DNA from 3 places in the Secundilactobacillus sp. MJ173 genome. Region 2 is predicted to be linked to each of the others. Evidence: riboswitches for the same ligand, from Rfam matches in the RefSeq annotation. Region 2 holds a riboswitch; each other region holds the start of a gene.
What was found. Region 2 has a riboswitch for thiamine pyrophosphate ahead of thiM (hydroxyethylthiazole kinase). Riboswitches for the same ligand answer to the same signal wherever they lie in the genome.
Positions count from the first base shown of each region.

Region 1 (4,791 bases), on a different contig from region 2:
CTTATTTTGAGCACGATGATGATACTTTAGAAGAAGCACAGATGAACAAGGTACACCATATTTTGAATAAACTACAACCAGAACCTGGCAAACGTTTATTGGATATTGGTAGCGGCTGGGGTACGTTGTTATTTGTCGCTGCTGAAGAATATGGTTTGCATGCTACTGGGATCACCCTTAGTCAGGAACAATATGATTACACGCAGCAACAAATCAAAGAACGCCACCTTGAAGGCAAGGTTGACGTGTTACTAGAAGACTACCGTGAAGTGAATGATCAATTTGATTACGTCACTTCTGTTGGGATGTTCGAACACGTTGGTAAGGAAAACCTTGGCTTGTACTTCCAAAAGGTTGCCGACTTCATGAAGCCTAATGGCCGTGCTTTGATTCACGGTATCACCGGCCAACACGAAGGCGCTGGAGTTGATCCGTTTATCACCAAGTACGTTTTCCCTGGTGGTTACATTCCTAACGTTGCTGAAAACTTAAAGCACATTATGGATGCTAAGTTACAATTTTCCGACCTTGAACCATTACGTCGTCATTATCAAAAGACCCTTGAAATGTGGTACGAAAACTACCAGAAGGTTGAAGATAAGACTGTTGAAAAGTATGGTAAAGAATTTGCCCGCATGTGGGGCATGTATTTACAAGCTTGCGCAGGTTCATTTGAAGGTGGCAACATTGATGTCATGCAATACCTATTGGTTAAAGCACCAAGTGGTACTGGCCTACCAATGACCCGTCAGTATATGTATGATGCTGATAAAGAAAAAACGGGTGTGAAGCAACTCGGTTAGATCCTGGAATGAGTGTGCGACGAGGCTCGGTAAATTCCAGAATATAGCACTTAAAAACGTCATTCCGATGGTTCTTATCGGGGTGGCGTTTTTAGGTATTATATTCTGAAATCTGAGTTTCAGGGCGCGATTCGACTAGTAAAATTACCGAATTAGGGTGTAATATTTTACAGAATTATCTTTAACTCGCTATGATAGTGATAGAACCTATCGTTGGAGGTGTTATTTTGGTATCAGTGCAAGTCTTAGAAGCGTTTGTTCAAGGCAAAGTGAACGATGAAAAATGTGAGGATACCATCGTCAATACGCCTGATTTTATTGCCATCGTTGACGGTGTCACCAGTAAATCGAAGTTTCAGTACCAGGGTAAGACAACTGGAAAAATAGCGTCTACCATGATTGCTGGCGTTGTAGAACGGTTGCCTAAAAACGCCACGTTGTCAGTGCTGATAGAGCGAGTAAATCAAGCATTCGTCACTTTTTATCATCAAATTGATTTTCCAGTTGATCGTGATAGCCAGGGGCTGCAAGCCGTTGCCGTGGTTTATTCTCGTTTTCGTAATGAACTGTGGCAGGTTGGTGATGCGCAAATTAATCTAGATGGTCAGCTGCTAACTAATCCCAAGCCAAGTGACTTGGTTTTATCGAATATGCGCAGTTTGGTTCTGCGGCTATCCCCTGATGATAAGCAGTCGGATCCCGGTCGTACAGCTATTTTGCCGTGGATTTTAAAGGCGACTCAATTTGCTAATGTAGCTGATAGCGAGTGGGGTTATGCGATCTTTAACGGCCAGCCCATCCCAGATTCACTGTTAAAGGTCTACCCACTATCAAACGCGGAGCACCAAATCGTGTTAGCGAGTGACGGCTATCCTAAAGCAGCAGGTAATTTGGCTGAGTCGGAGGCAAGTCTACGAGAGGTTTTGCAAAATGATCCCACTTGCAGCCATGAATACCGGTCAACTAAGGGTACTGTGTCTGGCAATCGCTCATTTGACGACCGGAGTCTGATTCACTTTAAAGTAGTGCCAAGCTAATCAAATTAAAAAAGCCCCTTAGAATTTGGCTGATAAAGTCAGCTTTCAATTCTAAGGCGCTTTTTAACCTGTTTAGGCTTAAAATTACTTTTTCGTATTAGCGGCATTACGCTTAGCGTCGCGGATGATTTTCATCGCCCGTTTACGGGTCTTCAAACTGGGACTCTTAAGTCGCCGGTAAGCGCTAGCCATATCAGTCTTTTCCATGATTGATCTCCTTATAACTTTACCATGAGGCCTTACGGACACCAGGAATTTGACCAAGGTGAGCGTATTTCCGGAAATTCAAACGGGACATATTGAACTTGCGCATGTAACCGCGTGGCCGTCCGTCTAATCCGTCCCGGTTACGTAGCCGATTAGGATTAGAGTCCTTTGGCAGGTGGGCCAAGGCTTCGTAGTCGCCTTGCGCCTTTAGTTCACGCCGAATAGTGGCATACTTTGCGATGAGTTCACGTTGCTTGTTATACTTTGCAATCTTTGATTTTTTTGCCATGTTTCCTCCAATGACTTAGTGATATTAGTGCAACAAATTCATTAAGTAATTGCCAGGTCAATGGTGTTAGTAGTATTTGATGCCGTCACAACAATGGTAATAATTTACCAATAATCAATTCGAATTACCACTAATTAGACTTGATTTAATTAAACTGTAATAATTACGCTTTACGATTCACGCGTATTAATGAGAAGTGTGCTAAAATAATAACTGAAAATTAAATGCACTAGGGGCGCCATATGGCTGAGATAGATGAATCTAGTCCCTTCGAACCTGTATAGTTAATACTTGCGAAGGAAAGTGTACGTGAACATCAATATACAATGATGGTCTTTCAGTGCGCGGAACTAACTGCGGCTGAAGGACCTTTTTTATTGGAAGAGGGGCTTTTAATGGGAAATACGAAACCAAGCGGGCTATTTCTGCTTTGGATGGGTGCGGCGATTTCAATCGCTGAGATTGTGACCGGGACACTCATTGCACCATTAGGTTGGAAAAGCGGCTTGCTAGCGATCTTAGTTGGGCACGTGATTGGCTGTTTTGTTTTTCTGCTACCTGCTGGTTATCTATCAGCTCAGCAGAATAGGACGGCAATCCAAGCCACTAAGACGGTTTTTGGGCAACAGGGCGTTGGGCTGTTTTCAATGCTAAATGCGCTGCAGTTACTAGGGTGGACGGCGGTAATGATCGTCAATGCTCAACAGGCGATGAATGGGCTATCAAAGGCGTTGTTCAACTATCAATCAGTATTGGTGATGTCACTCATCGTGGCGGTGTTGATCGTGGTTTGGCTATTAATGGATCACGACTGGCTTTTCAAAGTGAATAACGTCATCGTTGTCTTACTAGCCATTGGCATGATCCTGATGCTGTGGACCATTATGAAGGAGGGCCGCTTGCAAAATAGTACCGATCTCGCGCCATTGAGTTTTGGCAGTGCAGTTGAACTTAACGTGACCATGGCACTTTCCTGGTTGCCACTGATTGGCGATTACACTCAGCATACCGATCGACCGTTTCGCACCAGTATGGCCAGTGTGAGCGGCTACTTTATTGCCAGTGTGGCCATGTTTTCACTGGGACTTTTCACGGTGATTTTAACCGGCCAATCTAATTTTACAACCGTGCTTTCGCATTCCAGTATGGGGATGATTGCTCTGCTAGTGATCGTTTTTTCAACGGTAACCACGACCTTCATGGATGCCTATTCGGCAGCTACTAATATCGCTAATTTGGTAAAGACTAAAGCAGTTAATTTGATTGCGATTGGGATTACGGTGTTAGGTTTACTGATTGCACTGTTTGTTTCAATGGCATACTACCAGAACTTTTTATACGCTATCGGGGCGGTATTCACACCGCTATTTGCCATCTTATTTGTCAGCGTCTTCTTGATGCATCAACGACTTTCATTACCATTAAACTTTTTATGGTGGCTAATCGGCGTTGTTGGTTATTCGTGGTTGCAGAAGTTGGACTTCTTTTTGGGGACGACCTTCTTCTTGCTACTAGTGCTAGTATTAGGCGTTTATCTGACAGGGGTGGTCACCAAAAAGTACCCGTTGATGACGGATTAGGTAAGTGGCTGACTATGCAGGAGAATAGAGAGGAGCAAACGCATGAATAAAAGAGTTTATTATTTAACCCTAACTTCGGTTCTTGTGGCATTAGGTGTAATCGGTGGCAGTTTATTTGAATTTACAGTGGGTGTAGCCAAAGTTGCGCCAATGCAACACTTAATCAACGTTGTATCTGGGGCCTTATTAGGACCTTGGTGGGCAATGACACAGGCGTTTTTAACGTCCTTAATTCGTAATTTGCTGGGGACTGGTACGATTCTAGCTTTTCCTGGTAGCATGTTCGGTGCTTTTTTAAGCGGTTTGCTATTCAGATACACTAAAAGGCTGATTGCAGCAGTGTTTGGCGAATTGATTGGGACTGGTATCATAGGTGCGATAGTTGCTTACCCAATTGCAGCACTGCTATTAGGGGCGAAGGGTGCACTTTGGCTATTTGTGCCAAGTTTCTTCCTTAGTGCACTGGTTGGTGCGGTGATTGCTTATGTGTTATTGAAGAGTATTTGGTCCACGGTGATTCAGCCACAGATGAATAGGCTGAGTAAGTAGTATTAAAATGAGGTTGTGCCATAAGTCTATATTGGTAAAAATTTCATTTGGTTTCTTGACTTAAAGACAATTTAAAGTTTGCTTTTGTTCAATACTTTAATCTAGTCTAAACCTGCGCCACAACTCAGATTCCGGCCATTTAACGCAAAAAACCGTATTCCGACAAAGTTCGACGGAATACGGTTTTTTGCGTTAAATTCTGGAATCTACCGAGTTGTGTCACACTCTCATTCGCTAAATAATCTGGTATTGATCGTCCGTTAATGCAAAGTGGTCTTTCAAACCGGAAGTGATAGCTACCTTGAAGTCACGGGTGACAAAGATTG
Region 1 is NZ_BAAKGN010000038.1:43,111-47,901, reverse strand. Features, by position in the region: gene AC6H04_RS06435 (class I SAM-dependent methyltransferase) at 1-803, shown strand, start outside; gene AC6H04_RS06430 (hypothetical protein) at 1,031-1,840, shown strand; gene AC6H04_RS06425 (putative metal homeostasis protein) at 1,925-2,047, opposite strand; gene rpsN (30S ribosomal protein S14) at 2,067-2,336, opposite strand; TPP riboswitch at 2,558-2,655, shown strand; gene cytX (putative hydroxymethylpyrimidine transporter CytX) at 2,732-3,916, shown strand; gene thiW (energy coupling factor transporter S component ThiW) at 3,959-4,465, shown strand; gene AC6H04_RS06405 (FAD:protein FMN transferase) at 4,700-4,791, opposite strand, start outside.
Region 1: linked by a shared signal. The riboswitch ahead of cytX (putative hydroxymethylpyrimidine transporter CytX) and the one ahead of thiM (hydroxyethylthiazole kinase) in region 2 are both predicted to bind thiamine pyrophosphate.

Region 2 (4,791 bases):
CAGCGTATCGCCAGTACCATGAGTTCGAACGGTGTCAACTCGAGGCGCGCTGAGCCAGAATTCTTTACCATTTTCCAGCAAAACATAATCGGTCACTTTATCGGTATCGCCGTGACCACCCTTGATCATAACGTTCTTAACACCAGTTGCACGGATCTGCTTAGCAGCCGCCTGCATGTCTTCGGGTGTCTTGATAGTCATATCAGTTAGCCGTTCCGCCTCTGGTAAATTAGGTGTGACAACGGTCGCTAGCGGCAATAAATCACGCTTAACGGTGTCAATCGCATCATCAGCCAGTAACGGCGCACCGCCCTTAGCAATCATAACGGGATCCACGATCAGCGGTCCCAAGTCATATTTCTTCAGATTCTCAACGACGATTTCCACGTGTTCTGCATCCGCCAGCATCCCCGTCTTGCAGGCTTTAATTTTCAAATCACCCGCCACTGACGCAAACTGTTCATCGATTAATTTCTTAGATAATGCAGCAAAATCTTGCACACCAATGGTATTCTGTGCGGTTACAGCTACAATCACTGCAGCACTAAATACGTGACGTTCCTGCATGGTCTTGATATCGGCCATAACGCCAGCACCACCACCGGAATCAGTCCCAGCAATCGTGAGTGTTTGTGGAAATGAATTAACTTCCTCAGCCATCTTAAATGTCACACCTTTCAGTCAAATTGGGCAATCTTTTCAATATCAGCAACGGATGCTAAATGCAATTCGTCCATTAAGCGAGCAGAGAAAGTACCTGGCCGTTCCTCTTTCAGCTGATCAGCAACGATCTGGCCGATTGAAGCAAAGACCAAGCAAGCTGTTTGAGCAGCTTCAAAGTAGTCACCATCACTGACCGCACAAAAGGCACCCACAATACTGCTGAGCATATCGCCAGAACCAACGTGTAACTGGAACAGCGGCGTGCCGTTAAATACTCGGGCAACGTGTTCACCATCGGTAATGACATCCGTGGCACCACTAAGAATAACGACACAATTCTGTTTCTTAGCAGCAGCTTTAGCGATTTCCACCACGTCTTGATTGCCGGAACCAGCATCGATGCCCTTCGCGTCCCAGGCAACATCTGCCAAAGCGGCGATTTCACCAGCGTTCCCACGAATAACGTCCACTTGGAACTGGCTCATCAAATCAAGGGCAACTTTCTTACGGTAACTAATGGCACCAACCGCCACTGGATCAATAACTAACGGTTTGTGCTGTGCGTTAGCAGCTTTGCCCATAGCTAAAATATGGTCTACTTGCGGCTTAGAAAAAGCTCCAAGGTTCAAAGCAACGGCATTACTGATACCCACCATTTCATCGGTTTCAGCAATTTCTTCGGACATAATGGGTGACGCACCAATGGCGTTAATGCCATTAGCCACATCTTGAACGGTGACAAAGTTTGAAATGTTAAGGACAACGGGATTGGTCTCGCGAATCTGATTCAGCAAATCGATTTTCATGAAAAATCCTCCCAAAATTTTAGTACAAACAACAGTCAGATACTAAAAAAAGTCGAGCTAATCAAAACGTTAGCTCGACTCTTCACCAGTAAAACTGGTCCGAATTGAACACGTTCCTTCGCAAGTCTGAACTTACAGGTTCAAAGGGATAGTGCGAGCACATCTCAGCCCCAGAAAAAAGTGGGACACCCCTCGTGTTGTTTGGCTTAATTGTAAAAGAAAAAGGGTGTGGAAGCAAGCGCTTAGAGAGCGGAGTGTAAGGGACGGGCGCCAAAAATCCCGAACTTGGATTTTAGGTGGCTGTCACTTACATGCAGCTCTCTGCTTGCTGTAACCCGACTAAATCAGGGTGTGGAAGCAAGCGACTAGAGACTGAAAACTAAGACGCTTTCGGCAAAAATCCTGGGCTTGGATTTATGCCGGAAGTGACTTAGACGTAAGTCTCTGCTTGCTGTAACCCAACTACTCTACATAAAAGAAAAGAGCCCAGCCCCAAAAGGTTGAACTCTTCCAAACATAAATTCTAAAACGACACCGCATCCGGATCCATCGCTGACCCAGCAGCACCCTGGAACCCGTCAATCTTCTTCATGTCATCTTCACTAATTTCAAAGTCAAAGATGTCAGCATTCGACTTAATATATTCAGCGTGCACAGACTTTGGCAGTGGCAAGAAGCCGTGCTGTAAGTGCCAGCGTAGGACTAATTGTGGTACAGACTTATTGTATTTCTCAGCAATCTCTTTCAGTCCATCAATCTGGAAAATCTTACCAGTTCCAAATGGACTGTATGCCTCTGATAAAATATCGTGTGCGTTATTATATTCCACAACGCTTGGCTGCAGATCGGATGGATTCAAGAAAATCTGGTTAACCATTGGCGCAATCTTAGCGGTCTTCAGCAAGGCATCCAAATGTTTAGGCCGGAAGTTTGAAACCCCGATAGCCTTCACTAAACCTTCCTCATAAGCTTCTTCCATAGCTTTCCAAGTCTCAGCATTAGCTTCTTCCCAGTTATCACGAAAAGCAACTGGATTTGGCCAGTGAATCAAGTAAAGATCAACGTATTCCAAACCTAATTTGGATAGAGAGGTCCCAATGGCTTGCTTCGCTTTTTCATAGCCGTGATCAGCATTCCATAATTTCGTGGTCACGAATAAATCTTCGCGTTTCACACCAGAATCGTGGATTGCTCGACCAACGCTTTCTTCATTCCCATAAGCAGCAGCCGTATCAATGTGACGGTAGCCCGCTTTCAAGGCATCTAATACTGACTGGTAAGCAACATCGCCATCTGGCGTCTGCCAAGTGCCAAGTCCAATAACCGGAATCTTAGTCCCGTTGCTGAGTGTATAAGTATCTGTGAGAGCCATACCAAGTCCTCCTTTATGATTAAAAAACGGTAAACTCAAGTCTTAACAACTTTGAGTTTACCGTTTTTTTGAAGTTTGACGCAAGTGATTAGGCTTACGCAACCTGGTTAATCTTTCTTCATCCACTTACGGAATTTATTAATGATGTAGCCCAGCACGATGAGAACTGCTAGACCTTCAATAATCCACATGATCATCTGTTTCCAGTTAATGCCAGGTTTGGCAATCTTAGCTGCTTTGCCATCTTTGTCAGTTACCGTAAATAATCGGTCAAATTTCCAAGACCCATTGTCTGCTTTCACAGTCATTTTCAACCGGTATTGTCCTGATTTGAGTACTTTACCATCCAAAGTTGGCATCTGGTATCCAAAACTGGAATTAGGCGCAAAGTTCAACATCTTTTGGTTAACTTTGGCAACGGTCTTATCACCTTCACCAGTAACAGTCGCTTTAAGGTAAACTGTTCCAATAATTGTCGGTTGATTATTTTGTAAATTAACTTGAATTCTTGGCAATCCGTTATTTCCAACGTATTTAGTCCCCCTATACAGTAAATCGGGAGTTACTTTTTGTGTTGATTCGATTAACCGCGTGGCAACAGCATAATGAGCCAAATTATTAATTTGACCACTCTTTTTTGCCTGATTTGCAGCGCTTGCTGAATAAACTACAAAGCCACCTAAAACTGTCCCTTCAAAAGACTGTTTCGGTACTGCCAATTTAAAGGAAACTACTGAACGGCTTTTACCCGCGACCCAAATCTGTTTTCCAGTTTGATTCCCCAACATGTCCGTAAACGACGTTGTAGCTGAAGCATCTTTTTTGGCATGCACAGAATAATCAATAATCCCGTTTTCATTAGTTGTTGCATTATTTGGTAGGATGTTAAATTGCTGACGTTTACTGCTACTGTTAATAATTTGTAAACGCAAGATCTGATTAGTACCGGGTTTTACTTTTAAATCAAAATAACTGGCTTGAGGATTATTATTTGCGGTCAAAACCGGTTTTACTTGAAAGTCATTTACTGATTTTTTAGCCTGTGCCTTAACATCACTGATACTGAATATTCCTGTAACGAACACCAAAATAATTAAGCAAACTTTTAAGATTTTTTTCATATTACTTACTTGGAGTAGCTGTAGTGCTTGAAGTTGGACCAGACGTTACCGTCCAAGTAATGTTGGCGTTATAACTAGCCTTGGCCATAGGAACACTCAAAACGTGTAATGTGATATCAGAGAAAGCCATATTCCACTTACCAACACCTTGACCACTTTTAGCAGTTATAATGTTATCAGCAATACCATTAACATTTAATGTTGCAGTTGCATCTGAACTATCTAGTGCATCACCAACTTTAGTACCTGCTGGAGATGCGCTTGGAGTCTTCACGGCCATATATGAATTAGGGAAAGCATTCGTTGCTGTATCATTACTGCCTGCAACACTAAAAGAACCAAGGCTTGCAGTTACATTCCAACCAGAAGCAGTTCCAGTCTCATCGTTAACAATCAAATCTTGATTGGCAGTCCCCCGTTCAAAGTTTTTCCTGCGGTCGTAATACCAGCACCAAACGTAAAATTAGGGACTTGATCCAGGCTTAGCGTTCCATCACCAGTTGGACTGGGTGTTACATTGACAGTTGCAGTCGAAGTTTTTGTTGTATCCGCATGCCCCACAACAGGCACTGCCAAAACACCTAACAAAGCCCCCGTACTCATAAGTACCGTACTAAACTTTTTTAAATTAATCATATAAATTAAGCTCTCCTTTAAATCAAACAAACCGAATCAGACATACGTCATTTGTATCCCCAAATAGACACATGTCTTCAACCTAGTCTCATTTATAAAAATAGTCAATAGAAGTTTAATAATATTATGCTAATGCTTTTCTTATCTTAAAAGCATTTCACATGGTAGTTATGCCATTAATTATAAAATTTAA
Region 2 is NZ_BAAKGN010000066.1:3,831-8,621, reverse strand. Features, by position in the region: gene thiD (bifunctional hydroxymethylpyrimidine kinase/phosphomethylpyrimidine kinase) at 1-660, opposite strand, end outside; gene thiM (hydroxyethylthiazole kinase) at 678-1,469, opposite strand; TPP riboswitch at 1,566-1,672, opposite strand; gene AC6H04_RS10500 (aldo/keto reductase) at 1,993-2,841, opposite strand; gene AC6H04_RS10495 (WxLIP family cell surface protein) at 2,949-3,962, opposite strand; gene AC6H04_RS10490 (WxL domain-containing protein) at 3,964-4,359, opposite strand; gene AC6H04_RS10485 (hypothetical protein) at 4,356-4,598, opposite strand.

Region 3 (4,791 bases), on a different contig from region 2:
TTAACGGCAGTGAATAAACCCCGGCTTTCAAATCCTCTAATACCGGTTTTTTAGTCTTCTGTGATTGACCATCATAATCCAAAATATCATCTAAGATTTGGTAGGCCTTGCCGATCGTCATACCGATTTCACCCGCTAAGTTAACGACCTGATCATCACTACGACTCAGTACCGCACCCTGCCGACAGCTTAACCAAAATAGCTGAGCCGTTTTACCGGTGATTTCACGAAAATAATCTGCTTCCGTGACGTTACGCTTATAATTAAGCTTCATTTGTTCAAGTTCACCAATCAGAATATTGCGCATGCTTGTAATGTTTAGCTGCAGTTCAGCCATGTCATGGGTCGTCTTCAAAACTTCTTTAAAGTAAACCGTAAAGAGGTAGTCCCCAGCGTAAATGGCGTTTCGAGAACCGTAAAGCGTATGTATTGTTGTGACACCACGGCGCAACGGTGATTGGTCGATGACATCATCATGGATCAGCGTCGCCACGTGCAGTAGTTCTAACGCAGCCGCGCCCGCCCGCAACACATCCTCATCGTTTTGCTGACCAAACTCACTAAAAAGGTAAAAGAAACCGGGCCTTAATAGTTTCCCACCAGACTGCAGCAAAGCTAATATTTGGTGTTGAATCGGTTGATTTGGCAGCTTTACTGCTTCCACTAAGTACGGTTGAAGCGCCTCTAGCCGTTCTTCGACCCTCGGAAACTGATGCCAAAGTTTGTGAACCATGTACTGCCACTCCCCCTACTTAAAATTACCCATCCACCTGATGGGCCCCCTTGATGTGTCATCATGGTGTTTTAACCATGTTACCACATGATTGTGAACTCATGCATCATTAGGACACCAAAAAGCCCGTTCAGTCAAAAACTAAACGGGCTTTTTGGTAGACACTTAATCTGAAAACAACTTGATCTGGTCTAAAATATTGAGCAACTGTTTTTCTGCTCGTTCGTAATCCGCAATTTGATTGCCGAATTGCTGGTTAAACCCATCGAGGCCACCCGCAACAAAGGCGTACTCGTATTGATACACTTGCTGATAGGCTGCCGTTAGTTGTGACAATAATTCTGGTTGCGCTGGTTCTGACAGCTGCAATGCCATCTGAATCACACGCAAATCCGTATAACCCAACTCAAACTGAATTGCCCAAGCGCGCATAAACTCATGCTGAGCCTGAATGTGTAGAAAATGATGTTCCGTATTCCAAGCCAGACGAGCAATTGAATCCTCGATTTTAATCATTTTAAGCCTCCAAAGTTTGTGACTTCGACACGACTACGCCCATAAAATACGCAATTTGGAGGTTTGAAGCAAGTCATTGCACCTGTTATTTTTCCGGTCCTAGATGACGCAATGCATGAGCACGATCCAGTAACGTAAACACACTGTGAACTAACACCGTTCCAAAGAAAATCACCGAGAGCAGCCGAACGGTAAACAAGGCGACAATCATGCCGATTGAATAGTTAGTGTAGCCTAGTTTAAAGACTTCGTAGGTGAACGCAACGATGGTGGTGGTCACAGAAGAGGTCAACAGACTTGCCCAGCTCCAGTTTTTATAGCGCCAAGCGGCAAAACCAATCTCAGACCCCACACCCTGTACGATGCCGGAAAGCAACGCTGCAATACCAAAAGTCCCGCCAAAAATAACCTCAGCCGCAGCGCCCAACACTTCACCAACAATCGCTGCTCCGGGAATCCGGGTTAAGTAAATAGCTAGCGGTCCCGCCATGATCCAAAGGCCAAATAAGATTTCGTTAGCAAACGGACCCACAGCCATGGAGAGCACGTTGTACAAGTAATCCGTCCCCACAAAGATAGCACCGAAAATCAGAGCAATCATGGTGATTAAAATAATATCTTGCAGATGAAATTGTTTTTTCATTGTTGTCATCCTTTCAAGCTTTTGGTCGTGAACACCACGTGACGATGAAATCAGCCATTACTTTGGTGTAATCAATCAGTTGTGATAGTTGCACCATCTCATTATCGCTATGTGCCTGCATCATTTGTCCTGGCCCATACGTCACCGCAGGAATGTGGTAAAAGTCAAACCAGCCACCATCCGAGACTGACGTTGACATATTGATATCAGGGACCACTCCTAGTTGCTGCTCATGACTTTGCTTCAGCAGCTGAACGGCTGGTTGTGAGGCGTCAATCGCTAACGGTGGAAAAATTTCTCCCTTATCCACTAGCATCGAATCACCGCCCCAACTGAATGTCGGTAAAGTATCCTTTAACCAGGGGTCCGCTTTAGCTGCGGTAGTTACGGCAGCTTCGATCTCGTGGGTAACTTGGTCAATAGTTTCATCAGGGTAAAAATGAACGGTGATCCATAATCGACATTCGTTGGCAACAAAGGCTGGATGAATGCCGCCTTCAATATAGGCCGGATTAATCGTATTGGTTCCTGCCGGGAAACCCGGATACGACTTGGTCACTGCCCAGTAATGTTCCAACTTCTGAAGTGCCTCAATGACTACCGGCATCTTTTCAACCATGCTGGCAGCCTTCAAACCACCGCCAGCTCGCAGCATATTCACCCGGTTGCCGTCATGATACGTGTGCGGACTTTTAAGAGTGATCCAGCCAGTTACCACACCGCCCTGTCCTTGAAAAGCCATATTGCTGGTATCGCCAACCACTGCGAAGTCGGCTGTTTCACCCTGTTCCAGCAAAGTTTTGGTCCCTGCTTCACCGGCTTCTTCACCAACCACTGACTGAAATCGCAAATCACCCGGAAGATGAATATCTAGTTGTTTTAATAATCGAAAGAGGTACAAGAAACAAGCCATTGCCCCTTTCATATCACTAACACCGCGACCATATAATTCATCGCCCCGCTGTACGAGTTGGAACGGGGCCGTCTGCCAGTGATCCAGATCCGTCAGTGCGGCCACATCCACGTGCCCATTTAATAGAAGACTATGATGATTACTGCCCGCACTTCCACTTAGTTGCCCCGAAACTAACGCATCTTGCTCATAGAATGACTGTTGCTTAACGGTAAATCCAGCTTGTGTGAGTTGCTGTTTCACGTAATTTTGAATTGCCACTGTATTCCTAGCCGGTGGTGACACCGTTTGGAAAGCGACTAACTCACGCAAAATAGTGAGTAGACTTGACTGCTGGTCATCGATTGCCTGTTGTAACTGTTGCTGTAATGCCGTCATTGCTTCAAATCCCTTCATGGTTCAACTCAGCCACGAACCTGGATGAAACCAACTAAAAAACTCCCGAAGCTAGACTTCGGGAGTTTTGCACACGTTCAATCAGCTTTCCTACGTGAGTGTTAACTCTCAGGTTCAAAGGGTCTGGCGTTTGCCATCTCAGCTCTATTAGAGCACCCCTAGCTTGTAAGCTTATCATGTCATAACTGGTTGATTAATGCAAGCATTTTTCTTGATATAAATAAAAAGAAACCGCTCAAAAGCAGTTCCTTGATTTCAACTATGCTATCATGCCAGCCAACGAGCAATACTTGGCCAACTATTCTTGGTGATGATCATCCGCGGTGCTAATTTAAGATCGTTTTCATTCGTCACAATCCCATTATTTAACGTGTAAATCACCTGCAATTTCGGTTGATGAACGAGGTAATTTTGAACCAACGGCGTCCCGCTACCATATGGATAAGTGAAAATCGGTGTCGTTTGCCCCGTCTTTTGCTTCATGACTTTTTGACTGATTGCATAATCGCGAACAAATTTCGGATAATTGCGCTTCAAGTTAAACGCTGGCGTCCCCTTAACTAGGTAATGCATATTATTGGTATGAACACCCAGCTCCATTTTGGTGCTTTCAGACCGGTATAATTTCATAATCTGAGACCAAGTGGCTAACTGTTCGCCACCGATATATTCTCCGGTTGAGCCGGTAATAATCGAAGCCGTAAACGGATAATCATAATGTTTCATGATGGGCGCAGCATTTTCGGCCATGGTCCGATCAATGTCATCGAAAGTCAAAACGACATACTTCCCATGAACTGGCTGATTATTCTTCAACATACTGATCATTTGGGCAGTGGAAATCACTTTAATATGGTGCTGATGCAAAAACTGCATCTGCTTTTTAAATTCGGATACATTCACGTTATAAACGTGGAGTTGATTATTCGGCGTTAATGATTCCACGCTTTTAACCATGGTGTCATTATCATTCAGGATTCGATGATAGCAAAACACCATAATGCCATTTTTAATTTTGGTATCACTGCTAGCTAAGGCGTAGTTTTCCCGAGTTCCCAGTTCAAATTTAGTACTCTTACGAACGTTGACGGCAATCAAGCCAATGAAAACGACGATGATCAATCCTAATATCCATTTACGCATTGTCTTTGTCATTTGCTGCCACCTTTCGTTTGAGATTCCGAATGTGAATGATACTGTACAGGATGCTCAGACCGCCAATCACCAAAATCAGGTTGCCTAACAGTTTATACAAATGAAATGACAGGTTGAACAGTGAATAATTCACGACTAAGCCATCCGAATAAATCCCAAAAATAAAGCAGAGATTAATGACTAAGACGTAAATAGCGACAACCCACAATAAAATAAGCAGGATCATTCGCCGAAATCGTGACCAGAGGGACGTTTTTTTACGAATCACTAATTTATCTTTATCCATTTTAGACCCCCCGATCTGGACTGGCCCAGGTCCCTTTTCGTTTTGGATCAAGGAAGAAGGAACCAAGGGCGGTAATACAGCTGATCAAGTTAACCACCCAGTAGAAGACAAAGTACATTGGCAGCAACAATAAATCTTGCCAGTCAATG
Region 3 is NZ_BAAKGN010000019.1:106,347-111,137, forward strand. Features, by position in the region: gene AC6H04_RS02835 (polyprenyl synthetase family protein) at 1-733, opposite strand, end outside; gene AC6H04_RS02840 (hypothetical protein) at 899-1,249, opposite strand; gene AC6H04_RS02845 (ECF transporter S component) at 1,335-1,892, opposite strand; gene AC6H04_RS02850 (acetylornithine deacetylase) at 1,906-3,201, opposite strand; TPP riboswitch at 3,272-3,371, opposite strand; gene AC6H04_RS02855 (polysaccharide deacetylase family protein) at 3,469-4,356, opposite strand; gene AC6H04_RS02860 (hypothetical protein) at 4,337-4,642, opposite strand; gene AC6H04_RS02865 (glycosyltransferase) at 4,644-4,791, opposite strand, start outside.
Region 3: linked by a shared signal. The riboswitch ahead of AC6H04_RS02850 (acetylornithine deacetylase) and the one ahead of thiM (hydroxyethylthiazole kinase) in region 2 are both predicted to bind thiamine pyrophosphate.